Regions from separate parts of the Arthrobacter sp. TJ-178 genome, predicted to be linked through region 1. Evidence: riboswitches for the same ligand, from Rfam matches in the RefSeq annotation. Region 1 holds a riboswitch; each other region holds the start of a gene.
The links. A riboswitch is a leader RNA that binds a small molecule or an ion and turns the genes downstream of it on or off. The one in region 1 is predicted to bind S-adenosylmethionine.

Region 1 (7,801 bases):
ACCGGCAGATTATAGACAACAAGCCAGTAATCTCCGTCCGGCCCGTCCACTGTAATGGATGCCGGGGTTTGCTCCGGTGTGACGATGTGTTCGAAAGACGTGAGAACCGGCCAATTGCAGTTGCTGCTGCTGGAAGTGGTAACTGGGCTTGAATCAGCGTCCAGTACCTCGATGCTGTAATCCCCGGGCTGGTTGCAGGTGAGGAACACGCTGAAGCTGGTCCCCGGTTCCACCTTCGGCAGATCGAAGGTGCTCCTCCAGGTCCCGGGTTCCTCGAGCACAAGGTTGGCGTTGAGCGGACGCCACTTGGGGTTTTGCTGGAAGTAGCTCTCAAGACTGATGGGATTGTCCGCCCGGAACAGTGCCGTCATGGCCGGGTCATTGGGGACAGGAGGCTCCGTGCTTCCGGGGGGCTGTTCCACGCCGATGCTGCTCCGGCTGGAAGAACGGGCTGAGGGGGACGCCGTGGCGGTCTCCTCGGCAGTGGCCGACGATGTGGCCGGTTTCGAGGAAACGGCCTCGGGCTCCTCCTGGGCGCTGCACCCTGTCAGCACCAAGCCCAGCACCGCTGCGGGAAGCAGGGCCTTATGCATAAACGGCAAATCCGACGCTCTGCCCGGCCTTGCCTTAGTCCGTGATGTTCCATTGGCATTTCTGTTTCTGGTCATCTCCGCTACTTCCTTCCGAAGTAATCCGAAGAACGATAGTGGACCCGGATCCGTATGTAAAGGATTGGTAACGGGCGGCCGCTGTCATAAACCCGTGGAACAATTCCCGGCCCGGTATTTCCGGTGCCGACACATTTCTGCCGGTCAGGCGAATTCGGGAACACCCGGACGGCGAAACGCTGAACCGTGGAATATCAGGGGCTCGTGGGCATCGTCGTGTGAGGCATTGACCATGGACGTGCAGCAGCGGCACCACCACTGTCGAAGCCGACTGTCCCTGGCCGGCTGTTTCCCCTCCGGTTAGTCCGGTTCCCTCCGGTTTGGGATAAATCAACCGGTTCGCAGCCGGAGGGATTTCCCAAACCGGAGGGATTTCCCAAAGTGGCCGGAATTTCCCAAACCGGCTGGGATTTCCTGCCGGTGTTGCCCAGCGAACTCAGGCGAAGGACGGGACACCCAGGTGCCGAAACGCTGAACCGTGGAAGACCAGCGGCTCATGGGCATCGTCGTGGGCGGCATGGCCGTGCACCCGCAGCAGCACCACCGAATGGTCCCCGGCGGGAATTTCGGTCTCCACGGAGCACTCCAGCCACAGGGCAGCCCGGTCCAGGAACAGGGAGCCGGAGTCGTCAGTGTGCAGGTTAAGGCCGGCAAAACGGTCGCCGGACCTGGACGCAATTTGCCGGCAGATGCCCTCGTGCCCGGAACCCAAAACGGAGACTCCGATCCTGGCCGCGCCCCGCAGAAGCGGCCAGGTCCGGGACGTGTTCTGCACGGCAAACAGCACCAGCGGCGGATCCATGGAAACGCCCACGGTAAAGGATGAAGCAACAATGCCCTGCGGTTCGCCGTCCACCACGGCGCACAGAGCGGCAATGCCGGAGGGGAATCGGGAGAAGGCCCGGCGCAGGGCTGCGGGCTGAAGGTCGGTTGTGAGAGTCATGCGGAAATGGTCCTCTGCCTCAAGCGTCCGGCCGCCGCGACGAACACGGCAGCGAAACGCAGTACTTGCCGGACCGGTTGGAACAACCGGCGGCCGAATCGTCACCTGGAGCACCCCGCTACGGCGAGAGGGTTGCCGCCCAGCCGGCCAGGGCCTGTGGCTGGAACTCATGATTCTGGTTCCACGGTAGGTCCGGCAGCACAGCCGCGCAAACCCCCGCCACAGTTCGTAAAACTCCGCTTCATAAAACTCCCGCACCCAAAGGGATACAGTTTTCACCATGAGACAGCGGTGGTTTAAACAGGTGGACGTTTTTGGCAGCGAACCGTATTTGGGCAACCCCCTGGCTGTGGTGCTGGAAGCGGAGGGACTCACCGACGCGGAAATGGCGTCCTTCGCACGCTGGACCAACCTGTCCGAAACAACGTTCGTGCTGCCGCCCACGGTGGACGGCGCCGACTACCGGGTGCGGATCTTCACCCCGGGCGGGGAACTCCCGTTCGCCGGACACCCCACTCTGGGAACATGCCACGCGTGGCTGGAGACCGGGGCCAAGCGCCGCTATCCCGACGTCGTTGTCCAGGAATGCGGCATAGGCCTGGTGACGCTGCACGCCAATGCCGGCATCGCCGCGTTTGCCGCCCCGCCGCTGCAGCGCTCGGGCCCGCTGGAGGAAGAAATCCTGGACCAGGCGCGGCGTGCCCTGAACCTGGAACCGGGGCAGGTGCTGGCTTCCAACTGGATTGACAACGGACCCGGCTGGCTCGGACTCCTGCTGCCCGATGCCGCGACTGTCCTGGACCTGAGACCGGACCCCACCATCATGGGCAACCTGCGCGTGGGAGTGATCGGCGCGCAGCCGGCGGACGCTGAAACGGACTTTGAAGTGCGCGCCTTCGTGCCGGGACTGGGCGTTGCCGAGGATCCGGTGACCGGAAGCCTCAATGCTGGCCTGGCCCAGTGGCTGATCGGAGCCTCACTGGCGCCCGAACGCTACGTCGTCACGCAGGGAACTGCCGTCCAGCGCTCCGGCCGGGTGCGGGTCTTCACGCGCGACGGCAAAATCTGGGTGGGCGGCTCCACCGTCACCTGCATTGACGGCACGCTCACGCTGTAAGCGGGAACCATGTTCACCCTGGACTCGCTGTCTCTTCCGATCCTCGGCGCGCCGATGGCCGGAGGTCCCTCCACACCCGAGCTGGCCGCGGCCGTCAGCAATGCGGGCGGACTCGGCTTCCTGGCGGCCGGCTATAAGAGCCCTGCCGCTGTCCGCGATCAGATCACCCGGACCCGCCAATCGACCCGGCGGCCTTTCGGAGTGAATATCTTTGTGCCTGATCATGCCAATACGTACGCCGCAACGTCGGAGGAGAAGCAGGCCGGAAAGCTCGCGGCCTCGCTGGCCTACCGCGAAAGCCTGGCCGCAGCCCGGGAAGCTCCGGCCGGAACGGTAATTCCCGAACCCGGGTTTCCCGATCCGCAGGACGACGACGGCTGGCACGCCAAACTGGAGCTGGTCCTGCGGGAACAGGTTCCCGCAGTGTCCTTCACCTTCGGGCTGCCGGGGCCCGACGTGTTCGCGGAGCTTGCCGGACGGGACATCTGCACGGTGGTGACGGTCACCGACGAACATGAGGCCCGTGCCGCCGCCGCAGCCGGTGCGCATCTGCTGTGTGTGCAGGGTCCGGAGGCCGGCGGGCACCGCGGAACCCTGGACAGCGCCGCAGTCCCCGGACAAGCTGCGCTGCCGGAGCTCCTCGGTGCAGTGAGGGATGCCTGCCCGCTGCCGCTGGTGGCTGCCGGCGGAATTTCCACCCGGCACGGTGCCGCTGCGGCCCTCGCCGCCGGGGCCTCGGCGGTTCAGGTGGGAACCCTGCTGCTGCTCGCCAATGAGGCGGGCACCTCCGTGGTGCACCGGACTGCCCTCCGCGATGCCGTGCTGGGACACAGGGACCCGCGCACCTCGGTTACCCGTGCCTTCTCCGGCCGTCCGGCCCGCGGACTGACCAACGGCTTCATGCGCGCCCATCCGGATGCCCCGGACGCCTATCCGTTTCTGAACCAGATCACCGGGCCGCTCCGTGCAGCAGCAGCGGCTTCCGGGGACCCCGAGGGAGTGAGCCTGTGGGCGGGAACAGGCTACCGGCACGCGGTTGAAGAGCCCGCACAGGCCAGCGTCCGCCGGTTGTTCCCCGGGTGAGACTGCAGGACGGAAGCCTCAGGGCACCGTAATCCGGATGGAAACCGAGCAGGCATCCTTCGCCGCCTGAGCCAGTACGGCCAGCTTGGGGTCCTGGACATCGAGGGGCTGCAGCCGCGGCAGGCTGCTCCACCGAGCAAATACCTTCTGCCGGGCCAGCAGTTCAGTCAGCGACCGGTCTCCGCCGAATACGAGGTATTCCGGCGGATGGTCGGCGAAAAGCCGCGCAGCCTGCTCGGCGGCGGTCTCCACCAGCGCGTCCGCCTGGTTGGCCCGGCGCCGGGCAAAACGCTGCTGCGACCCGCCGCCGGCCGCGGTCCGGGACTGTACGTACCGGTTGCCGGCCTTGGACGCGAGCAGCAGCCCCTCACGGGCCACGCCGGCGGCGTACCCGCCGCGGCGCAGCAGCACGATCCCGAGGGTGCGGGACTGGCCGGCCAGGGAGACCAGGCGTTCGACGTCGTTGGTCCCGCGTCCCGGGCGTCCGTCGTCGGGCCAGGGCGCCCGCAGATCCGCTTCGGTGCCGTTGGCGGCGCGGACGTGCAGTCCGCCGTGTTCGGGTGTGATGTCCAGCGCACCGTTCCCGGAGGCCAGACGGTCCAGCCAGCCCGGCAGGCGCTGCGCGGAAACGAAGGTGTGGCGTGTGGCGGGCATATCGCGATTCTCCTGGTGATGCTGCCCACCGAGCGTGTCGCAGCGTCCGGCGCCTGCCGGACCAACTCCCACGCTACGGCACGAGTAGCCTTGGGACGTGAGTGATTTGTTCAGCAGCGACGACAGTGACAGTGCCACCGGCACGGACAACCAGTACGACGACGGCGCGGATTTGGATGCAGGCGCGGACGACGGCGCCCCCAAACGTCCGCGCAGCCCGCTGGCGGTGCGGATGCGTCCGCGCACCCTCGATGAAGTAGTGGGCCAGCAGCACCTGCTCGGGCCGGGATCACCGCTGCGCACCCTGGCGGAGTCCGCCGATGACCGGGGTCCGGCCGGGCCTTCGTCGGTCATGCTGTGGGGGCCTCCGGGGACCGGGAAAACCACCCTGGCACATGTGGTGGCACGCGGATCCGGACGGAAATTCGTGGAACTGTCCGCGATCACCGCCGGCGTCAAGGACGTCCGCCGGGTCATGGAGGAGGCGCTCACCAACCGCGACCTGCACCGCATCACCACCGTGCTGTTCCTGGACGAGATCCACCGCTTCAACAAGGCACAGCAGGATGCACTGCTGCCGGGCGTGGAGAACCGCTGGGTGGTCCTGGTGGCCGCCACCACGGAGAATCCGTCCTTCTCAGTGGTCTCCCCGCTGCTCTCGCGTTCCCTGCTGCTGACCCTGAAGCCGCTCACCGAAGAGGACATTGCCGCCCTGCTCAAGCGCGCCGTGGAAGATGAGCGAGGCCTCGCCGGCCGTGTCCGCCTCAGCGACGAGGCCCTGGAACACCTGGTGCGCCTGGCCGCCGGGGACGCGCGGCGCGGCCTGACCGCACTGGAAGCCGCGGCCGGCGTCGCGTACTCCGAACGCACCGCGGGCGGGGATATCCCGGAGGTCACCCTCAGCGATGCCGAGAAGGCGCTGGACGTGGCGGCCCTGCGCTATGACCGGGCCGGAGACCAGCACTACGACGTCACCAGTGCGTTCATCAAATCCCTGCGCGGCTCCGACGTGGACGCGGCCCTGCATTACCTGGCCAAGATGCTCGAAGCGGGGGAGGACCCGCGGTTCATTTCCCGCCGCCTGATGATCTCCGCCGCCGAGGACGTGGGCATGGCGGATCCCACCGCGCTGCAGACCGCTGTCGCGGCGGCCCAGGCGGTGCAGATGATCGGCATGCCGGAGGGCCGGATCATCCTGGCCGAGGCAGTGGTCCATATTGCCACCGCACCCAAGTCCAACGCCGCCTACAACGGCATCAATGCCGCCATTGCGGACGTGCGGGCCGGCCGGGGGCAGGGGATTCCCGCCCACCTGCGGGACGCGCACTATCCCGGGGCGAAACAGCTGGGGCACGGGAAGGGGTACATCTACTCCCACGACTCACCCCACGGCATCGCCCGGCAGCAGTACCCGCCGGATGACCTGGTGGGCCGCAATTATTACGAACCGACCGCCAACGGCGTGGAACGCGACATCGCGGCGCGGCTGGAGCGGCTGCGGGGGATTGTCCGCGGGAAGTGAGCGGCGGGAAGTGACCGGCGGGGAGTCAACCGGCACGAAGTGAGACTGCGCGAAGTGAGGTCGCTAGTGCAGGCGGCCAGTGCAGGCGGCGCAGGCCCCGCGGCGGACCCGGGCCCCTGCCGGTGCGTGCTAGCATTGATGGTTGACTGGCAAGTGCGACGCCAAGCCCCCCTTTCGCTTTTACGAGCGTCAGGTGTGCCCGGCGCCGTTTCTGTAGCAGAAGGCAGCGGTTGGCCCGAGCTCTCCCTAATGGAGGCCAGTACTTACGTATCAGTCATCACGGTATCCCGGTGAAAGCCAGGGCTGCGGTGGCCAAACCGCCAAAACAGTGAAAGGTGAACGTGGCTAACAACACACGTGCACGCCGTCAGGCCCGCGCTTCGCGCGCCCTCGGCATTGCTTTGACCCCCAAGGCAGCCAAGTACTTCGAGCGTCGTCCTTACCCGCCGGGTGAGCACGGCCGCGCACGTCGCAAGCAGGACAGCGACTACGCGGTACGCCTGCGTGAAAAGCAGCGTCTGCGCGCCCAGTACGGTATCCGCGAAGCACAGATGACCCGTGTCTTCGAGGAAGCCCGCCGCACCGCCGGTCTGACCGGTGAAAACCTGATCGAGCTGCTCGAGATGCGTCTTGACGCCCTCGTGCTGCGCGCCGGCTTTGCCCGCACGATCGCCCAGGCCCGCCAGCTTGTTGTGCACCGTCACATCATGGTTGACGGCGCCCGCGTGGACCGCCCGTCGTTCCGCGTTTCCGAAGGCCAGCTCATCCATGTGCACCAGCGCAGCGAGACCATGACGCCGTTCCAGGTTGCCGCTGCCGGCGCCCACCGCGACGTCCTGCCTGCTGTTCCGGGTTACCTGGATGTTTCCCTGGACAAGCTGCAGGCACGCCTCGTGCGTCGCCCGAAGCGTTCGGAAATTCCCGTGACCTGCGAAGAGCAGCTCGTCGTGGAATACTACGCACGCTAATCTCGAGTCTTCTCGATTTTTGCAACAGCCCGCGGCCCGTGCCGCGGGCTGTTCGCTTAAGCGGCCCCCTTTGCCGGTGCACTGCGCGCCGCGGAGGCAAGTAAGTGCTCTGGCCTTGAAGTAGGTAAGGTACATAGCGGAAGTTTTTAGTTTTTAACCCAAAGAGGAGAACCATGTCGGGTGGAGATATTGCCGGTCTGATTGCGGCCGGTGTGTTTGCGGTGCTGGTGGTGCTGCTGGCCGTCCCGATCTGGAAGCTGGGCAAGGTGTTTGACGAGCTGCGCGGTGCCATCCGCACCATCAGCAATGAAACGACTCCGCTGATCGAGGAAGTCACCACCACCGTGTCCACCACCAACCTGCAGCTGCAGAAGGTGGACGGCATTTCCTCCAACGTCTCGGACGCCACGGCGAACATCTCCGCGCTGTCCTCCCTGGTGGCCGCCACCGTCGGTTCGCCGCTGATCAAGGTCTCCGCCTTCAGCTACGGCGTCCGTTCGGCCATTTCCTCCCGCGGCAAGAGCCGCGGCCGCCGCAGCAGCCGCTAACCCGCCACCAGCACAGGAGCGAAGAGAATGATCAAGCGAGTCTTTTGGATGTCCATCGGCGTTACGATCGGCGTCATCGCCGTCCGCCGCCTCTCGGACGCCAAAAACACCCTGGGTCCGGCCGGACTCAACAAGGCCGTTGGCACCGCCGCCGACGCCCTGCAGAACTTTGCCGATGCGTTCCGTGAAGGCATGACCGAACGGGAAGTCGACCTGCGCACTGCCCTGGGCGTGGAAACCGGCGACACGGTTGCCGGCACCATGGCCGCCGCCCGCCGCTGAACCACCGGCCCGCACC
Region 2 (7,801 bases), on a different contig from region 1:
ATCGGTGAGGAACCCGTCGTGGCCGATCGGCGCGGAAATCATCCGGACCTCGGTTTTTTGGGGAAGTGCCGCTGCCAGTTCGAAGGACTGCCGGGGAAGGTAGAGCCGGTCCGAATCAACCGCGGCAATGAAGAACTCGCTGTCCGTTCCGGCCAGCGCCTGGCGCAGCGTTCCGCGGCCGCGGGCAACGTCGTGGCTCATCAGCGCCTCGGTCAGCAGCAGGTAGCTGTTGGCATCGAACCGGCCGGAGAGTTTTTTGCCCTGATGATCCAAATAGCTCTCCACCGCATAGCGTCCGCGGAACGCCGGCAGGGGTGATCCGAACGGGTCCTCCTGCGCCTGCGGAACATTACCGAACCGGTGCTCCAGCTCGGCCTCGGACCGGTAGGTAATATGCGCAATCCGGCGGGCCAGGCCCAGTCCCGCCGTCGGGGGCCTGCCGTTGTAATAGTCCCCGCCGTTGAAATCCGGATCCAGCCGGATAGCTTCCAGCTGGGCGCGGCCAAAGGCGATCTGCTCCGCCGAGCTGGCGGCGGTGCAGGCGATCACTGCGCAGCGCCGCACCCGGCCGGGTTCGGTTACCGCCCATTCCAGGGCCCGGGCGCCGCCCAGCGATCCGCCGAGCACGGTGTGCCAGGAGCCGATCCCCAGCAAATCCGCCAGCCGGGCCTCCGCGCGGACCGAATCCCTGATGGTGACAAACGGAAAGCGCGAACCCCAGGCCAGCCCCTGCGGATCAGCGGACGAAGGGCCGGTGGACCCGTAACAGCCGCCGAGCATGTTGATCGAGACGACAAAGAACCGGTCGGTGTCCACCGTTTTTCCCGGGCCCACCAGGGCATCCCACCAGCCGTCCTCGCCGCTGTCCCCGCGGGCCACATGGGTGCTGCCGGTCAGGGCGTGGGCCACCAGCACGGCATTGGAGGCATCCGGGTTGAGGGTCCCCCATGTCTCGTAGGCCAGGGAAACGGAGGGCAGATACCCGCCGGTTTCCAGGAACAGCTCCCCGATCCGGGCGTGCCGCAGCACCCCGTCCCGGGCCGGGGCGGGGTGCTGCGGCACGGCTGGCCCGGCCGGCCCACCTGGCCCGGACACGGAGCCCGGCACGGAGCCGGTTGCAGCGGTATTGGCAGAAGGGCGCGCCACGCTAACCGTTACGCTCCCTTGGCGGCCCGGAACCCGGCGTCGAGGTCCGCAATAATGTCGTCGATGTGCTCGATGCCCACGGACAGCCGGACCAGTCCGGGGCTGACGCCGGCTGCCAGCTGCGCCTCGGCACCGAGCTGGCTGTGGGTGGTCGACGCCGGATGGATGACCAGGGAGCGCACGTCGCCCACGTTCGCCACATGGGAGTGCAGGTCAAGGGCGTCGACGAAACGCTTGCCGGCGTCGATGCCTCCGGCGATTTCGAAGGAGACAATGGCACCGGTTCCCCGCGGCCCGTACTTGCGCCCGCGCTCAAACCACGGGCTGGATTCCAGCCCCGCATAGGCAACGGAGACGACGTCGTCATGCCCTTCCAGCCAGTTGGCCACCGCGACGGCGTTGCTCACGTGCCGCTCCACGCGCAGGCTCAGGGTTTCCAGGCCCTGGGCAATCAGGAACGCGTTGAAGGGTGACACGGCGGAACCGAGGTCTCGCAGCAGCTGCACCCGGGCCTTAAGGATGTACGCCAGGTTGGCGCCCAGGGCACCGTTGACGCCCAGGTCCCGGGCGTAGACCAGGCCGTTGTAGCTCTCGTCGGGGGTGTTGAAGCCGGGGAACTTCTCCGGGTCGGCACCGAAGTCAAAGTTGCCCGAATCCACGATGACCCCGGCTATGGAAGTGCCGTGACCGCCGAGGTACTTGGTGGCCGAGTGCACCACAATGTCCGCGCCCCATTCAAAGGGGCGGATGAGGTACGGCGTGGAAAGGGTGCTGTCCACGATCAGGGGGATGCCGGCGTCGTGGGCGATGGTGCTGATGCCCTCAAGGTCCAGCACGTCCTGGCGGGGATTGGAGACCACCTCGCCGAAGAATGCCTTGGTGTTGGGCCGCACGGCTGCCCGCCACTGCTCCAGGTCATCCGGGTCGGACACGAAGGTGGTCTCGATACCGAACTTCTTCAGCGTGTGCTTGAGCAGGTTGTACGTGCCGCCGTAGAGGCTGGGGCTGGCCACAATGTGGTCCCCCGCTTCCGCAACGTTCAGGAGGGCGAAGGTTTCAGCGGCCTGGCCGGAGGCGAGCAGCAGCGCCCCGACGCCACCCTCCAGCGAGGCGATCCGGTTCTCCACCGCTTCCTGGGTGGGGTTGCCGATCCGGGTGTAGATGGGCTCCAGCTCAGCCAGGGCAAACCGGTTGGCTGCCGCCTCGGCACTCGGGAAGACGAAGGATGAGGTCTGGTAGATGGGCAGGGCGCGCGCGCCGGTGGCGGCGTCGGGCTCCTGTCCTGCATGGATCTGGCGGGTTTCGAAAGACCAGTTTCCTGACATTGTTTGCTCCCTAGAACCAGGGGCCGCCCCGAGACTTCCGGCCGGAAAAAGGTAACCGGCAGCCACGTGGGACCCGCGCTTGCCCTGAATCCGTTGACGCAGGGCCAGGTCTTCACCCGGGGCACCCCACCGCGGTTGGAGGGTTGCCGGCCAGCAAGCCGGGGCTATCTGCTGGCACTCATGACCTATGCCTCCTATGAAAACGGATTAGCAGCAAGCCCGCAAGGTCTGTGACGGCTCATGTCCTGCCGTGTCGGGGCCCGGAAAAGGGTGGCGTCCCGAGCGGCACGCATGGTCAGTATGCTGTTGATTTCCGCGGAAAGCAGGTGTTCCGAGTAAATTAGGCTCCCCTAAGTCGAGAGGTGAGTCACAACGTGCCATTATGGGCCGCATGCGCTTGGACCATGTATCTTATGCCTGTGAATCCGACGGTCTTCTGGCCACGACTGAGAGGATCGCTGCCGCTCTGGGAGCAGATTTCGTCAAGGGCGGTGTGCATCCCCGTTTCGGAACCCGGAACATGATTCTGCCTCTGGCCAACCATCAGTACGTTGAAGTGGTCGAGGCCCTGAACCACCCGGCGTCGGACAAGGCACCGTTCGGCCAGGCCGTGCGCCAGCGCTCCGAGTGCGGCGGCGGCTGGATGGGCTGGTGTGTTGCCGTGGATGACCTCTCCCCCTTCGAAGAGCGCCTGGGCCGCAATGCCGTACCGGGCAACCGGAAGTTTCCGGACGGCCAGGAGCTGACCTGGCAGCAGATCGGCATCAACGGTCTGATCGCCGACCCGCAGGTGCCGTACATGCTGCGCTGGGATGACGGCACCGAAGCGCTGCACCCGTCCGCCGCGCTGCCCGGAATGCCCGGCGCCGTGAAGCTGGCCTCGCTGACGATCGCCGGTTCCGCAGACCGGGTCGCCCAGTGGCTGGGCACGCCCGTCGAAGAACCGCTGGAAAACGTGGGCGTCACGTGGATTTCACCCAAGGGAACCCCCGGCATCATGTCCGTGTCCTTTAATACGGCCGCGGGTCTCGTCGAGATCTAGTTCTCCGGCCGTTTCGGGAATTCCCGGACGGTATGGGAATTCCCGGACGGTCCGCTGCGTCCGGATTTTCCCAATGTGACCACGTTTTCCCATGGTGTCCGGTTATTGAATTATCCACAGACGTGCCTGCGTCCCTCGCGGACACAATTACCGCGATCCAGTCTTGAGGGATGGATCCCGAACTCTTTTACACCGCCGACGCCGAAACGTACGGCGAAGGGAGGCGTTCCCTGGCTCTGCGGTGCCGTGCCGGTGAACTGACCCGGGTGCGCGACGGCGTGTATATCCGAACCGAAGCTTGGCAGCAGTTGCCGGTGTGGGACCGAGAGCGCATCCGTATCCGAGCGGTGGCGGAAGGGGGACAGGTCAGGCGCGTTCTGGTTCAAGAGTCTGCAGCGGTCATCTGGGGATTGCCTGTTGTCCTCCGCTCCCCCGGCGTTTTGCTGCTGGCGACGGAGTCCTCGCGCGGCCATCGTCGCGGGGATCTCCATTGGGTCGAGCGCCGCCTGCTGGAGCCGCTAACAGTCCGGGAGGGCGTTGCAGTCACGTCCAGAGCCCAGACAGTCCTGGACATGGCTGCGTATCTGGCCTTCGACCGAGCTCTCCCGCCAATGGACCATGTGCTGCGTCGCGACTCAGCCCTCAATCTGGCTGCGCTGGATAAGGAGTCGTTGCGGGACCTTGCTCGGAAGCTTCCCACCGAGTCAAAGCGCCAGCGCGCTCTGCGCGTCATCGAGTGCGCCAATCCACTCGCCGAGTCGGCCGGCGAGTCTTATTCGCGAGCGGTGCTTCTTCGCTACGGGTTCCCATCTCCGCAACTGCAGCACCAGTTCATCACGCCGTCAGGCCGTTTCCGGACAGATTTCTACTGGAAGGACCAGGACCTGGCAGGCGAGTTCGATGGTGCCGTGAAGTATGGACGCGGCGAGAATTCCCTGGCTCCTTCTTGGAAGACGCTTACGGCGGAGAAGGAGCGTGAAGATGCCATCCGAGCAACTGGAACCACGTTTGTCCGGTGGTCCTGGGCCAACATCGCCCTGCCTCCCCATGATCCCCGCAGCCTGGTGCAGCGACTGGCCTACGCCGGGCTCCCGCGGTCACGACCCCGCGGTTAATGTGCCGGCCGTTGTGGGATTTCCCGGTCGCTTAGGGAAAACCCGACCGTTCCGCAGCATCCGGATTATCCCAAAGTGACCGGGTTCCCCTAAATGGAGCTGCAGGCGGCCCGGATCAGCCGGGCGTTGGTCTCGCGCACCGTGGCGGGGTCGATCTTCACCACCCGCCGGTCATAGGTGAGCAGCCCGTTGACTTCGTCCTCCACATCGGTGAGCTGCGTGTAGACGGTTGCAGCCAAACCCCGTGCCACCGCCGGCTCGATCTGGTGCCGGTGCAGCTTGATCCACGCCCGCCGCAGGGCTTCCCGGGTCTTGAAGCGCCGGTAACCGAATTCCTTCTCGTTGAACGTGTGACCCTCCAGCCGCAGGCTATAACCGCCGTATTCGGACAATGCAACGGCACGCCCGTCCCGCAGCCACCCGTTCCGGAGCACAAAGGGAACGAAATAGACGTGCACGCTCTTGAGGTCTCCGCCGCCCTGGTCATGCCATCCGCTGGCATGGTCAATGCTGCGCGTAGGATCCAGCGAGCGAAGCATCTCAGCGGCAGCGTTGGCGTCGAATTGGCCCCACCCCTCATTGAACGGAACCCACACGGCCAGCGAGGTGCAGTTGCGCAGCAGATCCACCGTTTCCCGCAGCTCCTCCAGGAACTCCGCCCGGCCTTCTTCATCGGCGCGGCCAAAGGCAACGTAATCGCTGTCATCGCGGTGCGGCACTCCCACGGCAGGGGCCGTGACCACGGAGTGCCGGTAGCTCCGGCCGCCGTTGACCAGGTCCTGCCACACCAGCATGCCGAGCCGGTCGCAGTGGTAATACCAGCGCAGCGGCTCCACCTTGATGTGCTTGCGCAGCATGGTGAAGCCCAGCTCCTTGGCCGTCTGGATGTCATAGGCCAGAGCCTCATCCGACGGCGCCGTATACAACCCGTCCGGCCAGTACCCCTGGTCCAGCAGCCCGGCATGGAAGTACGGCACACCGTTGAGCAGCAGCCGCGTCCGGCCGGCCGCATCCGGTCCCGTGCCGAAGGTCCGCAGTCCGGTATAGCTGCGGACACTGTCGATGTCCCGGCCGCCGGAAACCAGCCGCACGTCCACGTCATACAGAAACGGATCCTCCGGCGTCCACAGGCGCGGTTCCGGCACCGGAATGCGGGTCGCCTGTCCGGGTACGACGACGGCGTCCGCCACAGTGCGTCCGTCCGCGGACACGGTAATCACCGCGGACAGGTCGCCGCCGCCGTCGGCAGCTCCCCGCACGCGCCCGCCGTCGCCAGCTTCATCCAGCAGCACCGTCACCGACACGGAGTCCAGATCCGGCACCAGGACCAGCTGCGAGATGCTCGTCCGCGGCACCGACTCCAGCCACACCGTCTGCCAGATGCCCGACTGCGCCGTGTACCAAATGCCGCCGCGGTCCAGGGTTTGCTTGCCGCGGCTGTGATAACCGGTGTCGCTGATGTCGCGTACCCGGACCACGAGGTCCTGCTCGGCGCCGGGAACCAGCGCATTGGTGACGTCCAGGGAGAAGGGCAGGTAGCCGCCGTCGTGCCCGCCTACCTCCGTGCCGTTGAGGGTGACCGTGCAGCTCTGGTCCACCGCGCCGAAGTGCAGCAGCACCCGCTCGCCGGCAAACCCCGCCGGCAGCACGACCGTGCGCCGGTACCACAGGACCTGCTGGGGCTGGAGCTGGCGGCCGACGCCGGACAGAGGCGCTTCGGGCGAGAACGGCACCAGGATCTGCCCGTCCCAGTCATCGTCGGCGGGGATTGCGGACTGCCGGGTGGAGGTGATGGCGTACTGCCAGTATCCGTTCAGGTTCAGGTAACTGTCCCGGACCAGCTGGGGACGGGGATATTCCTGCAGCACGGAGGTCGGATCCAGTTCCGCTCCCCACGGGGTTGAAAGTGTCACGGGCAGCATTCTCCTTGAGTGGTGCGGACGGACATCAGTTGCCGATGCCGATGGCGGAACCGAACAGGGCAAAACCGACAAACCCGGCGATGTCCACCAGGGCATGGGCAATGACCAGCGGCATGACCCGGCGCGTTTTGACGTACGCGTAGCCGAACAGCAGTCCCATCAGGAAGTTGCCGATCCCCGGACCGATCCCCTGGTAGAGGTGGTAGCTGGCCCGGATCAGGGCGCTGGTGAGGATGATCGCCGGTGTTCCCCAGCCCAGCTGCCGCAGCCGCAGGAACAGGTACCCCACCACAATGACTTCCTCCAGCACCGCGTGCCGCACGGCGGAGAGGATCAGCACCGGCAGCGTCCACCAGTAGGTGTCCAGCGCCGTGGGTACCAGCGCGGTGGTGATGCCCAGCGCCCGCCCGGCGGCATACACGCCCAGGGTTCCGACGCCGATCACCGCTGCCAGTGCCACGCCCAGCCCAAAGTCGCGCAGCGGTTTCTCAAATGTGAAGCCGATCCGCCGGAACGCGCTCTTCCCCGGCTCGGTCAGCAGGAACAGCACCAGCGCCACCGGCAGCAGGGAGAAGAAGATTCCGAGCAGCTGATAGGTCAGGTCAAACCACGGGCTCTCGTCCAGCACCGGGTTCAGCGTGGTGGTCTGGTCCCCCAGCGGTGCCTGGGTCGCTTTCTCGATGAGTTCGACGACGGCGTAGACGCCGGATTTGCCCAGGGACAGTCCCAGCACAATCAGGATTTCAAAAACCAGCATCTTCCGCGCCCGGGGATCAAGGGACTCGGCGGGAACGGAGGGGTAGGCAGCACGCATGCCTACCATTGTGCAGGATATGGCGGGCACCACACGTTTGGCGGAGGCTGATGGGGCACCGGAGTCAGATGGGGCACGGGCGGCGGCCCGCTACCGGGCAGCCAGGCCCAGCTGCTGTCCGGCCCGCCACACGGCCCCGGTCAGCGGCATCCCCGGCCGGTAGGCCAGGTGTGCGGCCGAGGGCGCGTTGAGCAGCTGCAGGTCCGCACGGTGCCCGACGGCGAGCGAGCCCACCGCCCGGTGCCCGTTCCGGTCCTCCCCGGTGTGCACGCGCAGCGCGAGTGCACCGCCGAAGGTCGCGGCCCGGATGGCCTCCTGAACCGTCAGTTCCATCTGCAGCACCGCGGTGGCCACACAGAAACTCATGGAACTGGTGAAGGATGTTCCGGGATTGCAGTTGGAGGCGAGCGCCACCTGCACTCCGGCGTCCAGCAGCT
Region 3 (7,801 bases), on a different contig from region 1:
TGACCCTCGCCGTGACAGAATCCGTGGCCGTGGCTGTGGCCGTGGCTGTTCCGGAGTCAGGGTGCGCCCCGCTGCCTGAAGATGACGGCGTGATTTCCGGCTCCCGGGCAGCGAAGGCCATGCAAACCGACCTGGAAACTTCCGACGTTGTGGTGGTGGGTCCCGGTTTGGATGATGCCGATTCCACCGGTGAACTGCTTCAGGGGATCGCCCCGCTGCTGAAAGAGCGGACCTCGATAGTCCTGGACGCCTACGCCCTCGGTGTCCTGCACCAGTATCCGGAGGTCTACAAGTCGTGGGCCGGTCGCCTGGTGCTGACTCCGAACAAGAAAGAAGCTGCCCGGCTCCTGGAGCTGGATCCGGAAACAGACCTAGACATGGAACAGGCCGCCCTCGACATTGCGGCCAAGTACCAGGCAGTAGTGGCGGCCCAGGGGCTGATTGCGGCTCCGGACGGCCGGCGCTGGGAGGTCCCCGCCGGCAACTCCGGCCTGGGCACCTCCGGCAGCGGAGATGTTCTGGCCGGCGCCATTGCCGGTTTCCTCGCCCGGAAAGCCAGCCCCGAACAGGCCGCCTGCTGGGGAACCTATCTGCACTCCACGGCAGGTGACCGCCTCTCGGCTGCCCAGGGTCCCATGAGCTTCCTGGCCGGAGAACTGCTGGATGCCATGCCGCGCGTCATGGCGGAACTGACCGTTTAGCCGTGGCAGACCCCCGCGTGCAGGCCTCCCTGTCCGGCGCGTTCACCCGCCGCGACGTTATTGCGGCCGGTTTCTATGTGCTGTTTGTTGGGATTTTCAGTTTTGCACCGGGACTCGGTATTCCCGGACTGACCCGGCTGATACCGGATCCGGTGCTGGCGGGCTATGCGGTCAATCTGGCGTTTTACCTCTCGGCCGGGGCGCTGGCGCTCTGGGCCTCGTGGCGGTTTGCCGTCCGGGAGGCCCGGCTCCTCGCCGCGCGTCCCTGGCTGACGCTGGCGGTGATTCCTGCCAGCGTCCTCGCCATGCTGGTGCTCACCGCCGTGGCCGCGGCCCTCACCGGGCCTCCGGAAACGGCGGTGAACCAGGAAGCAGTCCAAGGGCTGGTGGTGTCCCTTCCGCCGCTGCTGATCATTCCCCTTTTGGTGCTGATCGCGCCGTTCGTGGAGGAATACATCTTCCGCCATCTGCTGATCGGCAAGCTGAGCAGGTACCTGAACATCTGGGTTTGCTGCGTCATTTCGGTGGTGCTGTTCGCGGGTATCCACGTTGCGGGAAAGGAAGCGCCGGCGCTGGCCGTCCTGCTGCCGTACCTGGTGATGGGGGTCGTGCTGGTAGGCGTCTTTGTATGGGCGGGCAGCAACTTCATGCTGTCCTATGCCGTGCACGCCGCGAAGAATCTGCTGGCCGTCCTGGTGACCTACGCGATTCCGGCCGAGCTGCTGCAATAACCATGGAAGCCCCGCACGCCGGACCCTCCCGCTGCTGCCCATTGGCTTAGGCGATGCAGAATTCGTTTCCTTCGGGATCGGCCATGGTGTACCAGGAGGATGGCCCCTGCTCTTCCGAATACAGGAAGGTGGCTCCGCGTGCCTCAAGCTCCGCCCGCTTCACGTCCTTGTCCGCCCCGTTGATATGGATGTCCAGATGTATGCGGTCCTTTGCCGTCTTGGGCTCGGGCACGGGCTGGAAAAGGATGCGCAGGCGTTCCGGGGAGCCGACCTCGCTTTCCCGGCAGATCGCCGCGCCGTCGCGCCACCGCCGCTGCCCTTTATGGTCAACCAGTATGTCCGGGGAAATGGTCCCCTGATCCAGCAGGGAATCAATCATGGCCTGGTCCAGGGGTTCAATGACCCAGCCCAGCGTTTCCGCCCACCAATCAGCCTGCTCATGGGCGTTTTCGCAGTCCACGCATATTTGGATGTTGAAGCTCATGCCCGAAGCCTAGCCTCGCGAACCGCCGGCTGCGGAGATTCTGCGGACAACTTTCGTCCGCCGGAGCCATTCGTCACGCAAGGCCGGTCACATTGACCGCGGTACGCCGCCGTGCGATTCTTTACAGAACGAATGGTCAGTAAATGCTGTCCGGTCAGCGTCGGCCGGCGGCACACAGACGGTGGGAGCAACAATGACTGAAGCGTTTCTCGTGGGCGGAGTACGGACTCCGGTGGGCAGGTACGGCGGCGCGCTGTCCAGTGTCCGGCCCGATGACCTGGCGGCTCTGACGCTGCAGGAACTGGTGGCGCGCGAGGGACTGGATCCCGCCGTCGTTGACGAGGTGATCCTGGGCAACGCCAACGGTGCCGGCGAGGAAAACCGCAACGTGGCGCGGATGGCTGCCCTGCTGGCAGGCTTCCCCAGCGACGTTCCCGGCATCACGGTGAACCGGCTGTGCGCTTCGGGGCTGTCGGCCATCATCATGGCCTCGCACATGATCAAGGCGGGAGCAGCGGACATTGTCATTGCCGGCGGTACTGAATCCATGAGCCGCGCGCCCTGGGTGACCGAAAAGCCCACCAAGGCCTTCGCCAAGCCCGGTGAAACCTTTGACACTTCGATCGGCTGGCGCTTCGTGAACGAGCGCTTTACCTCGGGAGATCTCTCCCGCGACGGCAAGATGACGTACTCCATGCCGGAAACCGCAGAGGAACTGGCCGCCGTGGACGGTATTTCCCGTGAAGACGCCGACGCGTTTGCCGTCCGATCGCATGAGAATGCGCTGGCCGCCATTGCCGCCGGACACTTCAAGGACGAAATAGTTCCGGTCACCGTCCGCGGCCGCAAGGGCGACACCGTCGTGGATACCGACGAGGGTCCGCGCGAGGGCACCACCGCTGAGGTGCTCGCCAAGCTGCGGCCCGTGGTGCGGCCCGGCGGCATTGTCACTGCCGGCAACTCCAGCACGCTCAATGACGGGGCGTCGGCCATTATCGTCGCGTCCGAGCGGGCCATCCGCGAATACGGACTCACCGCCCGGGCCCGGATTGTCGACGGCGCGTCCGCGGGAGTGCCGCCGGAAATCATGGGCACCGGCCCCGTTCCGGCCACCCAAAAGGTCCTCGCCCGCAGCGGCGTGAAACTTGCCGACGTCGGCGCCTTTGAACTGAACGAAGCCTTTGCCACTCAGTCGCTGGCCTGCATCCGCCGGCTCGGCGTGAAGGAGGACATTGTGAACAACGACGGCGGCGCCATTGCACTGGGGCACCCGCTGGGTTCCTCCGGATCCCGGATTGCCATCACGCTGCTGAACCGGATGGAACGCGAGGGCGCAACACATGGGATTGCCACCATGTGCGTCGGCGTTGGCCAGGGCACCGCCATGCTGATTGAGGCCGTCTAAGTGGGAGCTGATTACTCTTCCTTCACCACATTGCAGGTCACGGAGGGGGAAGGGCGCGTCACCGCGGTCCTGAACCGCCCGGAGGTCCGCAACGCCATTGACGCCGCCATGGTCGATGAGCTGCACCTGCTCTGCGCCGATCTCGAGGAGAACCCCCGGATCCTCATCCTCACCGGCAGCGGCGGGGTGTTCGCCTCCGGTGCGGACATTGCCCAGCTGCGCGAACGCCGCCGCGACGACGCCCTGCGCGGCATCAACTCCACCGTGTTTGCCCGGATCGCCAAACTGCCGATGCCGGTCATCGCCGCGGTGGACGGATACGCCCTGGGCGGCGGGGCGGAGCTGGCCTTCGCCGCGGACTTCCGGATTGGCACACCCCGCGTCAAGATCGGCAACCCGGAAACCTCGCTGGGGATCCTGGCAGCCGCCGGCGCGGGCTGGCGGCTGAAGGAACTTGTGGGCGAACCGCTGGCCAAGGAGATCCTGCTGGCCGGACGGGTGCTGAACGCCGAGGAAGCGCTGGCCGCGCACCTGGTCACCGAGCTCGCCGAACCGGAAGACCTGCTGACCGCAGCACAGGCGCTGGCTGACCGGATTGCCCGCCAGGATCCGCTGGCGGTCCGGCTCACCAAAACCGTGTTCGCAGCCCCGGCGGATGCCCACCCCGCCATCGACAATTTGGCGCAGGGAATTCTGTTTGAATCGCAGGCCAAGTTTGACCGCATGTCAGCGTTCCTTGAGAGGAAGAAAAAGTAATGGCAGTTCCCTCCACAGTAGGAGTGCTCGGCGGCGGCCGGATGGGGGCGGGCATTGCGCACGCCTTCTGCACCGCGGGAGCCGCCGTCGTCGTCGTGGAGCGCGACGACGACGCCGCCTCCGCCGCCTACGACCGCGTGGCGTCCGCGCTGGCGAAAAGCGTTGAACGCGCCACCGTTTCCGAAAGCCTGGCCGACCTGACCGCGCGGCTGTCCGTGTCCACCGACTACGCCGCTTTTGCTGCGGCCGGGCTGGTGGTGGAAGCGGTGCCGGAGGACTTTGGCCTCAAGGGCGCTGCCCTGGCCGCGGTCGAGGAACAGCTGGCACCGGAGGCCTGGCTGGCATCCAACACGTCCTCGCTGTCCGTCACCGAGCTGGCACAAAAGCTGCAGCGTCCGGAACGGTTCTGCGGCCTGCATTTCTTCAACCCGGTGCCGGCCTCCGCCCTGATCGAAGTGGTGCTGGGCAAGCAGACCTCCGAAGAGCTGGCCGAAGCCGCCGCTTCCTGGGCCCGGGATCTGGGAAAGACACCCGTCACCGTCAATGACGCCCCGGGCTTTGCCAGCTCGCGGCTGGGCGTGGCGATTGCCCTGGAAGCCATGCGCATGGTTGAAGAGGGCGTGGCCTCCGCCGAAGACATCGACGCCGCCATGGTGCTGGGCTACAAGCACCCCACCGGCCCGCTGCGCACCACCGACATCGTGGGCCTGGATGTGCGCCTGGGCATCGCCGAGTATCTGGCGTCCACGCTCGGCCCGCGCTTCGAACCGCCGCAGATCCTCCGTGACAAGGTGGCCCGCGGGGAGCTCGGCCGCAAATCCGGCAAGGGCTTCTTTGACTGGTCCTAGCCGGCTGTCATGAGCAGCCGCGACGTTCACTGGGAGGGCGCCGCCAACGCACGGGACCTGGGCGGGATCCCGGTCGCCGGCGGCGGCGCCGTCCCCCCGGGCCGGATCTTCCGCATGGGGCGGTCCGAATGGCTCACCACGCGCGGCTGGGAACAGGCCCGCGCCGCGGGAGTCCGCACCGTCGTCGACCTCCGCAACGAAGAGGAGCAGGGACGCAGGGACACCGATCCGTTGCCGGATGCGGAGGCTGCCGCAGGAATCACGTTCCTCACCCGGCCCACGCAGGAAGCGAAGGATCCGGAGTTCACCGCGCTCACCGGCCCCTACATGGACTCCCCGCGCTTCTACCGGGAGAACCTGCGCCGCTGGCCGGAGAAAATCGCCGCTGTTCTGCGTGCCATAGCGGAGGCCGGTGACGGTGGGGTGGTGATCCACTGCTCTGCCGGGCGGGACCGCACCGGACTCATCGCCATGCTGCTGCTGCAGCTGGCCGGGGCCTCGCCCGAAGCCATTGCCGACGATTACGAGCAGGCGGTCCGCGGCATCAACGCCTTCCACTCCACGCAGCCGCATCCGCGGGAAAAACCGCTGACGGCGGAGCAGGAAGACGCGCGGGTGGCAGACGGCCGGAAGGAACTGCTCCGCGCCCTGGACGGTTTTGACGCGGAGCAGTACCTGCGCTCAGCGGGGCTTAGCCCCGCTGAGCTTGGGCGTCTTCGGAGTCGTTTGCGTTGAGCTGTTTACAGGGATGGACCCTTTCCGGCGTCGCCAAGTAGAAAAAAGAGCGCCGTGCGGGGCTGTCAAAGCCTCCGGGCACCAGCAGCGACGAATAGCGTGCGCACCACTGCACCTGGCCGTTGGAATGGGCCAGCGCCTGCGCCAGGGAGGGCAGGTCGTGGAACCACATCAGCTGCTGCTCGCCGTCCACGACCAACTGGATCAGGTCCAGATCGAGATCGACGTAGGCCTGGGCATCCACCCAGTCATCGTAAACAGCCAGGCGCTTGCCGTGAATGAGGTGGACGTTGTGGCCGGGGGTGTAGCTGATGCAGCGGGCGCCACTGGAGATACTCACAGTGTGTTCCTTTACGGTTTGTCCTTGCCCGCACCGGTTGGCCGCGGGCCGCTTCGTCATCCGAACCACCCGCCGAACAGTGGGGTTGGTGTGAGGCCAGTCGGAGCTTTTACAGACCCGGATTCCTCCGGGCATGTTGGCCACCTCTCGTGAAGCTGAGACAACCATAGCGCATGCCGGTGACAGTCGGGAACTGTCACCGGACCGGAGGCATCAGCGCCAGCCCGCCGCGGGCGCCACGTGCTTCACCAGGCTCTCCAGCAGCTGCGCGTTGTATTCCACGCCCAGCTGGTTCGGCACCGTAATAAGCACGGTGTCGGCGGCTTGGACCGCGGCATCGGCAGCAAGCTGCGCGGCGATTACATCCGGTTCACCGATGTAGCTCTTGCCGAACCGGGCCAGTCCGCCGTCCAGCCGGCCCACCTGGTCACGGGAATCCGTCTGGGCCCGCAGCCCGAAGTACCGGTGGTCGGTCTCGGTCACCAGCGGAATGACGCTACGGCTGACCGAGACAAGCCCGGTGCCTTCATGGCCGGCGTCGGCCCGCGCTTCGCGGAACACCTGAATCTGCTCCGCCTGGAGCTGGTCAAAGGGCACCCCGGTGTCCTCCGTGAGCAGAGTGGAGCTCATCAGGTTCATGCCCTGCTCGCCGGTCCACTTGGCGGTGGCCCGCGTTCCGGATCCCCACCAGATTCGTTCGCTGAGCCCAGGGGACTGCGGTTCAACCGCCAGCGTTCCGGAGCTGCCGGTCATGACCGGATCGGCTGAGGCCAGGCCTGCGCCGGCAATCGCTGCACGGAACACCAGGGTGTGCTTGCGTGCCTCGTCCGCGTCGGTGCTTCCCGCATCCGGAACATAGCCAAAGGCCTCGTAACCGCGCAGAGCCGGCTCGGGGGAACCGCGGCTCAGGCCCAGCTGCAGCCTGCCGCCGCTGATCAAATCCGTGGCCGCGGCTTCTTCCGCGAGATACAGCGGATTTTCATAACGCATGTCGATGACCGCCGTACCCAGTTCAATCCGGCTTGTCCGTGCGGCCATGGCGGAAAGCAGCGGGAACGGTGCAGCGAACTGCGGGGCGAAATGGTGAACGCGCAGGAACGCGCCGTCTATCCCCAGCTCCTCCGCCGCAACCGCCAGCTCGACGGTCTGCAGCAGGGCATCCCGGGCGGTACGGACAAAAGAACCCTGCACATCGCGGTAGTGTCCAAAGGACAGGAAACCGATTTTCTTCATGTTCAGGAACAGCACCGGTTTCGGAGGAGATATTCCCGGCTTCCGCCCGGCGGCGGCCGTCAACGGAAAGGCAGACAGCATGCACCTGACCATCGTCCCCGGCATCGGCGGTTCCAACGATGAGCACTGGCAGAGCCGGTGGCAGGCTGACGCTCCGGATATGTCCCGGATTTCGCCGTCGTCGTGGGACGACCCGAACTTGGAGAACTGGATGGATGCGCTGGATGCTGCCGCCGGGTCCCGGAACGGCGACACCATCCTGGTGGCCCACAGCCTTGGCTGCCTGGCTTCCGCGGAGTGGCTGCTGCGCAATCCGGACGGCGCCCGGGGCGTGCTGCTGGTTGCGCCGCCGGACCCGGCCGAGCCCGCCTTCCCGGACACCGCCGGCTCATTCCGCGATCCGAGGCTGGAACCGCTGCCGGTGCCCGGGCTGCTGATCGCCAGCGAGAACGATCCCTACTGCACGCTGCCCGGCGCCCGGCTGCTGGCCCAGGCCTGGAACATTCCGGTGATCGACGCCGGCCCGCTTACCCACATCAACGATGAAAGCGGCATCGGGAACTGGCAG
Region 4 (7,801 bases), on a different contig from region 1:
CGGGGATCGGCGGCCTTGGTCCGCGGATGGTTGGCTCCGGTGCTGAAATCGCGGAGGAGTTGATCCGCTGGCAGGAGGAGACCGACGTCGACGGCTTCAACCTGGCCTACGCCATCACGCCGGGTACCTTTGAGGACATCGTGGAATTTGTGGTGCCCGAACTGCAGAAGCGCGGCGCCTACCGGACCGGGTACACGCCGGGCACGCTGCGCAACAAGTTGTTCGGAGCCGGAGACAAGCTGCCTTCCGAACACCGCGGCGCCTCCTTCCGCCGGCAGCCGCGGGCCGGTAAGTTGCGGGTTGGTCAGTTGCCGGACAGTCAGTTGCGGGCCGGGCAGCCGGGGGCCGCTTCCGGGACCGGGTTCCAAGCGGGGGCATTGACCGGGGACGGAGCGTCTCCTTACGTTTGAAGGGTCCGCAGTGCCCCTCCCGCGAGCAGGAGTCCGTCATGGAACCTTCCCCCAGTGCCTCCGGAATGGCCCTTTCCGCAGACGGCACCCAGATCGCCTGGTCCCGCCAGGGTGACGGACCGCCGCTGGTGATCGTGGATCCGCTGACCTCGGACCGGAACAGCTCCGGCACCCGTGCGCTGGCGAATCTGCTGTCCGAGAACCACACGGTGTATACGTATGACCGCCGCGGGCTGGGTGAGAGCGGGCTCGGCGAGGAGTACACCGCCGAGTCCGACGTCGATGACCTGCTGGCCGTGGTGCAGGTGGCCGGCGGCACCGCAGACCTCTACGGCTTTGCGTCGGGGGCGTTCCTGGCTCTGCGGGCAGCCGAGGAATCCGCCGTCATCACCCGCGTTGTGGCACTGGAACCGGCCCTGGCCCTGGATGAAGGCGAGGACGAGCTGCTGGTGATGCAGACGGAACTGGAAGGACTCGGCGGCGTCCAGGTCCCCGTTCTGGTCCTTGCCGGAAGCACCAGCGGGGATGAGACCCGCGATCTCGCCCGCCGGGCAGCCGATGCCCTGGACGAGGGAGAGTTCCAGCTGGTGGAAGGCGATGTCTCCCGGGTGCCGGACGCCGCCCTGGCCGACGCCATCGAATCCTTCCTCGGCTGATTCTGCCGGCCGGGCGTAAGCTGGAGCCCCATTCCAGCACTCCGCCGAAGGACCGCAGATGCCGCACGTCAACGACCCCACAGTTATCGAATCCCTCCTGAAGAACAAGGGCCGCTGGGCCGTGGTGGGCCTGTCCAACAATCCGCTGCGCACCGCCGTCGGCGTGTCCCGCTATATCCAGGACCACCTGGGCATGGAGATCATCCCGGTGAGCCTCAAGGGCGACGACGTACACGGCAACAAGGGCTACCGGAGCCTGAAAGAGGTTCCCGGCCACATCGACGTCGTTGACTGCTTTGTGAATTCTTCCCGCGTGGGCGCAATCGTTGACCAGGCCATCGAAGTGGGGGCCAAAGCCGTGTGGCTGCAGCTGGGCGTCATCGACGAGGCCGCGGCGCAGCGGGCGGCCGACGCCGGGCTGGACGTTGTCATGAACACCTGCCCGGTCATCGAGGCACCGCGCTTCGGCCTGTAGCCCGCTGCCGCCCCTGGCACACTTTCTTTTCCCCGGACCTTTCACTTGCCCTGCCGCGGACGCCCTCATCCGCTGTGGAACTCCAAGATGACGCCGGGCAGGTCATGATTCGCAATGCTTCGCCGCATCATGACATCTGATTGCGCATCTGCACTGCCCCGGCAACCATGGAACCTGTAACCATCCAGAGCGGCTGAGAGACCTGGCTCCGTGACGCCGCAGCAACCCTTCCGCGATCCTGCGGAGCAAGGGTGCTACCGCCAGGACCGATGGAGAAGCACCCGCTTTCGCCCGGTCCCCTGCAGTGCGCTCCGGCGCACCCGCCGCCGGTCCGGCCTGCGGCGGCACCTCTTCTCGGGCTTGGACCCAGGAGGAACACATGATCCGGATTGAGAACGTCTCAACCGTCTTTGACACCGGCGGGCAGCAACTGACCGCCGTCGACAACGTCTCACTGAACATCGGCCGCGGAACCATCCAGGGCATCATCGGGTTTTCCGGTGCCGGCAAATCCACGCTGCTGCGCAACATCAACCTGCTGGAGCGGCCCACATCCGGCCGCGTGCTGGTGGACGGAGTGGACCTGGTGGGCCTCACACCGCTGGAGCTGCGCAAACGCCGCCACGGCATCGGCATGATCTTCCAGCACTTCAACCTGCTCAGCAATCTCACCGCGGCCCAGAACGTTGAACTGTCGCTGAAGTTCGCGGGAATCGGGAACTCGGCCGAGCGCCGCAAACGTGCGCTGGAAGCACTGGAAATTGTTGACCTGCCGGAGAAGGCCGGAACGTATCCGGCCAAGCTTTCCGGCGGGCAAAAGCAGCGTGTCGCCATTGCCCGCGCCCTTGCCACCAAACCCAAAGTGCTGCTCTGCGACGAACCGACCTCCGCCGTCGACCCCCGGACCACGGCCTCGGTACTGCAGTACCTGGCGGACGTCAACGCCCGCTTTGGCATCACCATTGTGGTGGTCACCCATGAAATGAACGTCATCAAAGCCATCGCTGAGAACGTTGCCGTCATGGAAGAGGGCCGGGTGGTGGAACAGTTCAACCTGAGTGAGCTGAAGCGCCCCGGGTTCAGCCCTGCCACGTCGATTGGACGCTACCTGGTGTCGGATGAGATCCGGCTTGAGCGGCCCGCAGCCCACCGCAAGGGGGCCCTCCATGTTTGACCGCATCCTTGAGGTCTGGCCCGAACTGCTGGCCGCGCTGGGAGAGACCGGCACCATGCTGATCATTGCCATTCCGCTGGCTGTGCTGCTGGGGACCCCGCTGGGGGTGCTGCTGTACGCCGTCGGACCCCACGGACTGTCACCCCGGCCCAAGCTGCACCGGATCCTGGACACGCTGGTGAACCTGGTGCGTTCCTTTCCGTTCCTTATCCTGCTGATCGCCATCATCCCGCTCACCCGGCTGCTGGTGGGAACCACCATCGGCACGGCAGCCGTGATCGTGCCGCTGACCATCAACGCGGTGCCCTACTTTGCCCGCTTCGTGGAACAGAACATCACCTCGCTGGGCGGCGGCGTGGTGGAAGCGGCGCGTTCGATGGGAGCCGGCCGGCTGCAGATCGTCCGCGACGTACTGCTCGTCGAGGCCCGCCCGGGCCTGATCAGCTCGGTGACCATCATGACCGTCAGCTTCATCTCCTACTCCGCCATGGCCGGGCTGGTGGGCGGCGGCGGGATTGGCGACTTCGCCATCCGCTACGGCTACTACCGCTACGAAACCGGGCTGATGGTCACCGCCATTGTGCTCATGGTCCTTCTGGTGCAGGCCGTGCAGCTGAGTGGTTCCTGGATCTCCCGCCGCGCCGACAAGCGCGTATGACCCGCCGCTGATCCCTTTCAGCGCTCGCACTCCAACTTTTGAAGAGGACACGTTGCACTCCATCACACCCAAAAACAGTTCTGCTCCGCCCGCACTAAGCCGCCGCACCCTGCTTGCCTACCTCGCGGCTGCCGGGGCTGCCGCGCCAGTCCTGGCCGGCTGCGGATTCCGTTCCGCCGATGCCGGCACCGACGAACGGACCATTCGTCTCATTTCCTCGCAGGTGAAGGTTTATGAGGAACCGGTGGGCATCGCCGGCCGGCTCCTCGCGGAAAAGGGCTGGAAGCTGCAGCCAACCTTCGTCAATGACATCAATCAGCCCAACATTGCGGTGGCCAACGGTGAGGCGGACGCCAACTGCTTCCAGCACATGGCTTATCTGGCGCAGTTCAACCGGGACAAGGGCCTGGATCTGGTGCCCCTGTTCTATATCCGTAATTCGCCGGCGGTGCTGTACTCCCGCCGGCACGCTGCGTTGGCCGACCTGCCCGACGGTGCGACCATCAGCATCCCGGTGGATCCCGCCAACAACGGCCGCGCCCTGTTCATGCTCCGCGCCCACGGCCTGCTGGAACTGTCCGACGGCGTCACGGTGGTCAACGCCTCGCAGCAGGACATCACCGCAAACCCGCGGAACCTGTCCTTTGTGGAGGTGGACCAGTTATCACTGAGCCAGACCCTGGCGGACGTGGATGCCGGTTTCATGTTCCAGTCCACCGCGATCGACGCCGGCATCGACAAGGAGGCCACGGTTGTGGCCGAGGAACAGGAAGCGGACGAGGTTCCTTACCGCTCAGTCTTCGCCGGCACCCGGGAATTCGCCGCCGGCGAGGGTGCCCGGGAACTGCGCGCCGCAATCCAGAGCCCCGAGGTCCGGGACTTCTTTGCCGGATACCAGGACGGGTTCTTCCAGCTTCCCTGGGACGAAGATCCGTTGCCCGCATTCGAACAGCTCAGCCGTGCCTGAGCGAGAGGACACCATGAGCACCCCCAGTTCCCGCTATCCGCAGGGCCGTCCGCGGCTGCTGCTCAACGCGTTCCTCATGAACACCGCCAGCCATATCCGGGGCGGACAATGGCGCCATCCCGACGCCGAACAGCACCGCTTCAATGAGCTTTCCCTCTGGACCGGGCTGGCGCGGCAACTGGAAGAGGCCAAGTTTGACGCCCTCTTTTTCGCCGACGTCGTGGGCCTGTACGGAGACCACGACGGCGGCTGGGACTACCACGTGCGCCGGGGACTGCAGGTGCCGGCCAATGATCCGGTGCTGCTGCTGGCGGCCCTCGCCGGGGCAACGAGCGAAATTGGCCTGGCTGCGACGTCGTCGGTTATCCAGTCCCATCCGTTCCACTTCGCACGCCAGATGTCCACGCTGGACCACCTCAGCAACGGCCGTGCCGGCTGGAATATTGTGACCTCGGTGCTGGAGAACGCACACCGGAACTTCGGTTCGGACGGGCTGACCGCCCACGACCGCCGCTACGACTGGGCGGATGAATACGTGGAAGCCGTATTCAAGCTCTGGGAGGGTTCCTGGGACGAGGGCGCCCTCCTTCAGGACAAGGCCTCGGGCGTTTATGCGGATCCGCAAAAGGTGCACAAAATTCATCACCGGGGCGAGCGGTATTCGATTGAGGGCCCGCACCTGAGCGCTCCGTCACCGCAGCGCACTCCCTTCCTGTTCCAGGCCGGCAGTTCCGGGCGCGGCCAGCAGTTCGCTGCAGCCAACGCCGAGGCAACGTTCATTTTCGCTCCGGGTCCGGAGTACGCGGGAAAGGTGGCGGCCGGAGTGCGCCGGCATGCCGCGGCCGCCGGCCGCCTGCCCGGGGACATCAAGGTTTTCACCGGGTTGTCCTTCGTAGTGGGCGGAACCGAGGCGGAAGCCCGCCGGAAGAGAGCTGAGCTGGACGAATACCTGGATCTGGACGCCGTCATCGCCCACATCGGCGGCGGGCTTGGCGTGGACTTTGGCGGCCTGCCGCTGGATACCCCGGTGGGCAGCATTGAAACCGAGGGCGGACGAGGCGTACTGGAGGCCATCATCGCCTCCACCCCCGGGCGCAACCCCACCCTGGCGGACGTTGCCCGGTACCGCACCGAGGCGCAGCAGGTGGCGGGAACCCCTGAACAGATCGCCGATGAATTGGAGCGCTGGCAGGACGCCGGCGTGGACGGCATCAACATCATCAACGCCGTGCTGCCCGGCTCCTACACCGATTTCATTGACGGAGTGCTGCCCGAACTGCGCAGCCGCGGACTGGCGCAAACCGACTACTCCCCGGGAACCTTCCGGGAAAAGGTCTTTGGCCGCAGTGCGGAATATCCCGGTCCTCTGCTGAATGACCGCCATCCGGCGGCCCGCTGCCGCGGAGCCTTCGGCGCTTCCATCCGGGACGTTCAGCCCGCCGCCTCACCCGGGTTACTCGGGGAACCCCAACGAATCCCGGCCGCCGCAGCCGCTGCGGCCCGAAAGGACTGACCTTGCATCGCAGACATTTCCTCCGCCTGGCGCTGGCCGGCAGCGGGGCCGCCGCACTGGCAACTGCCACCGGCTGCGGCTTCAGCTCTTCAACCTCCTCTGCCGCCGATGACCGGCGGATCCGGATTATCGTCACGGAGTCCGCGCCGTACCAGGAGCCGACCAAAATTGCCCAGCGGCTCCTGAAAGAACAGGGCTGGACGCTGGATGCCACCTACGTCACCGACATCATCCAGCCCAACCTGGCCGTATCCAACGGCGAGTTTGACGCCAACTATTTCCAGCACGGCGCCTATCTCCAGCAGTTCAATGCGGACAAGAACCTGCAGCTGGAACCGCTGTTCTACGTCTATGGGTCACCGGGCGGCATTTGGTCCGAACGCTGGAAATCCCTGCAGGAACTGCCCCACGGCGCCCGGATCGCCCTGCCGGTGGACCCGGCAAACAACGGCCGCGCGCTGGTGTTGCTGCGGGACGCAGGGCTGCTTGAACTGCAGGACGGCGTAGGCGTCATCAAAGTCTCGCAGGAATCGATCACTGCGAACCCGCGGAACCTGGAGTTCGTGGAGGTGGATCAGCAATCACTGTCGAAAACCCTGCCGGACGTTGACGCCGGGTTTCTGTTTGTCCGCCTGGCAGCCGAGATTGGCCTGACGGTTGAAGAGGCGCTGGCCTTTGAAGCGGAAGCGGACCAGCTGCCGTTCCGCTGTGTGGTTGCCGGCACCGCGGCTTTCGCGGCCACCGAAAAAGCCCGTGTGCTGCAGGAGGCGTACCAGTCGGAGGAGGTCCGCGGATGGTTTGCGGACTACATGGGCGGGGTGCTGCCCACTCCCTGGGACACTGACCCCCTTGATGAGCTGCCGAAGTGGTGGCAGGCATGAGCGCCGTGATTCCTGCCGGGACGGAAGGCAGCACGGAGTCCGGCTACCAGCTGCTCGCGGCCCGGTTCCGGCCCGTGTTTGCGCGGATAGCCGAAGGAGCCCTGGACCGTGAACTGACCCGGACGCTTCCTTTTGAGCAGGTGCGCTGGCTCAAGGAAGCCGGTTTTGGTGCCGTCCGCCTGCCTGCCGAAGCCGGCGGCAGCGGCGCCAGCCATACGGAGTTCTTCCGGTTGCTGGTGGAGCTGGCCGAAGCGGACTCAAATGTGGCGCATCTGCTGCGCTCCCATTTTGCGTTCGTGGAAACCATCGGCCGCGAAGACGCCGGATTCCGGGAGCGCTGGTATCCGCGGGTGGCGGCCGGGAAGATCTTCGGGAATGCCGCCACCGAGCGTTCCGGCAATGCCCTGGGCACCACGAATACCAAACTGCGGCCGGGCCCGCAGGGGTGGGTGCTGAACGGCGAAAAATATTACACGACGGGCAGCATCTTTGCTGACTGGATTGCCGTCATGGCCACTACCGACGGCGTTCCCGGCCGGCAGTATGCCGTGGTTCCGGTGAACAGTGAGGGAGTGCGGATCGTGGACGACTGGGACGGTTTCGGCCAGCAGCACACCGGCACCGGCACCACCTTTTTCACGGATGTGCAGGTACCCGCCCGGAACGTGATTCCGCGCGGTGCTGCGGAGAGCACCCTGGAGGCGGCGTTCTTCCAGCTGGTGCTCCTTGCCGTTCTTGCCGGCATCGGGCGGGCGGCCGTCCGGGATGCTGCAGCCCTGGTCCGCGGCCGCAAACGCACCTTCAACACCGGAAGCGGAAGCCTCTTCCGGCACGATCCCCTGATCCAGCAGCTGGTGGGACGGCTCTCGGCCAAAGCCGCAGCGGCGGAGGCGACCGTGCTGGCCGCCGCCGCGGAACTTGACGCTGCCTCCGACCCGGCCCTGAACCTGGACCCGGGGCAGGCCTACCTGCGCGGCGAGCTGGCAGTGGACCGGGCGCAGATCATTGTTCCGGAGCTGGTTCTGGATGTTGCGCAGGGCCTGTTCGACGTCACCGGGGCGTCAGCG

Region 2: another riboswitch for S-adenosylmethionine. It lies ahead of AC4D2Q_RS07155 (bifunctional o-acetylhomoserine/o-acetylserine sulfhydrylase); the one in region 1 lies ahead of AC4D2Q_RS12010 (flavin reductase family protein).
Region 3: another riboswitch for S-adenosylmethionine. It lies ahead of AC4D2Q_RS02935 (hypothetical protein); the one in region 1 lies ahead of AC4D2Q_RS12010 (flavin reductase family protein).
Region 4: another riboswitch for S-adenosylmethionine. It lies ahead of AC4D2Q_RS06205 (methionine ABC transporter ATP-binding protein); the one in region 1 lies ahead of AC4D2Q_RS12010 (flavin reductase family protein).

The regions. Positions count from the first base shown of each region.
Region 1 is NZ_JBZCNK010000004.1:91,918-99,718, reverse strand. Features, by position in the region: gene AC4D2Q_RS12015 (hypothetical protein) at 1-593, opposite strand, end outside; gene AC4D2Q_RS12010 (flavin reductase family protein) at 1,105-1,611, opposite strand; SAM riboswitch class IV at 1,668-1,786, opposite strand; gene AC4D2Q_RS12005 (PhzF family phenazine biosynthesis protein) at 1,892-2,728, shown strand; gene AC4D2Q_RS12000 (nitronate monooxygenase) at 2,738-3,811, shown strand; gene AC4D2Q_RS11995 (acVLRF1 family peptidyl-tRNA hydrolase) at 3,830-4,465, opposite strand; gene AC4D2Q_RS11990 (replication-associated recombination protein A) at 4,698-5,987, shown strand; gene rpsD (30S ribosomal protein S4) at 6,329-6,955, shown strand; gene AC4D2Q_RS11980 (DUF948 domain-containing protein) at 7,129-7,503, shown strand; gene AC4D2Q_RS11975 (hypothetical protein) at 7,531-7,785, shown strand.
Region 2 is NZ_JBZCNK010000002.1:170,130-177,930, forward strand. Features, by position in the region: gene metX (homoserine O-acetyltransferase MetX) at 1-1,062, opposite strand, end outside; gene AC4D2Q_RS07155 (bifunctional o-acetylhomoserine/o-acetylserine sulfhydrylase) at 1,155-2,471, opposite strand; SAM riboswitch class IV at 2,542-2,657, opposite strand; gene AC4D2Q_RS07160 (VOC family protein) at 2,863-3,513, shown strand; gene AC4D2Q_RS07165 (hypothetical protein) at 3,684-4,628, shown strand; gene AC4D2Q_RS07170 (glycoside hydrolase family 2 protein) at 4,718-6,541, opposite strand; gene AC4D2Q_RS07175 (CPBP family intramembrane glutamic endopeptidase) at 6,576-7,364, opposite strand; gene AC4D2Q_RS07180 (amidohydrolase family protein) at 7,455-7,801, opposite strand, start outside.
Region 3 is NZ_JBZCNK010000001.1:621,280-629,080, reverse strand. Features, by position in the region: gene AC4D2Q_RS02970 (NAD(P)H-hydrate dehydratase) at 1-701, shown strand, start outside; gene AC4D2Q_RS02965 (CPBP family glutamic-type intramembrane protease) at 704-1,432, shown strand; gene AC4D2Q_RS02960 (VOC family protein) at 1,479-1,916, opposite strand; gene AC4D2Q_RS02955 (thiolase family protein) at 2,110-3,321, shown strand; gene AC4D2Q_RS02950 (enoyl-CoA hydratase/isomerase family protein) at 3,322-4,077, shown strand; gene AC4D2Q_RS02945 (3-hydroxyacyl-CoA dehydrogenase family protein) at 4,077-4,925, shown strand; gene AC4D2Q_RS02940 (tyrosine-protein phosphatase) at 4,935-5,660, shown strand; gene AC4D2Q_RS02935 (hypothetical protein) at 5,617-6,000, opposite strand; SAM riboswitch class IV at 6,016-6,155, opposite strand; gene AC4D2Q_RS02930 (LLM class flavin-dependent oxidoreductase) at 6,214-7,233, opposite strand; gene AC4D2Q_RS02925 (RBBP9/YdeN family alpha/beta hydrolase) at 7,232-7,801, shown strand, end outside.
Region 4 is NZ_JBZCNK010000001.1:1,287,689-1,295,489, forward strand. Features, by position in the region: gene AC4D2Q_RS06190 (LLM class flavin-dependent oxidoreductase) at 1-410, shown strand, start outside; gene AC4D2Q_RS06195 (alpha/beta fold hydrolase) at 449-1,066, shown strand; gene AC4D2Q_RS06200 (CoA-binding protein) at 1,125-1,541, shown strand; SAM riboswitch class I at 1,719-1,817, shown strand; gene AC4D2Q_RS06205 (methionine ABC transporter ATP-binding protein) at 1,921-2,715, shown strand; gene AC4D2Q_RS06210 (methionine ABC transporter permease) at 2,708-3,373, shown strand; gene AC4D2Q_RS06215 (MetQ/NlpA family ABC transporter substrate-binding protein) at 3,426-4,340, shown strand; gene AC4D2Q_RS06220 (LLM class flavin-dependent oxidoreductase) at 4,354-5,853, shown strand; gene AC4D2Q_RS06225 (MetQ/NlpA family ABC transporter substrate-binding protein) at 5,856-6,734, shown strand; gene AC4D2Q_RS06230 (acyl-CoA dehydrogenase family protein) at 6,731-7,801, shown strand, end outside.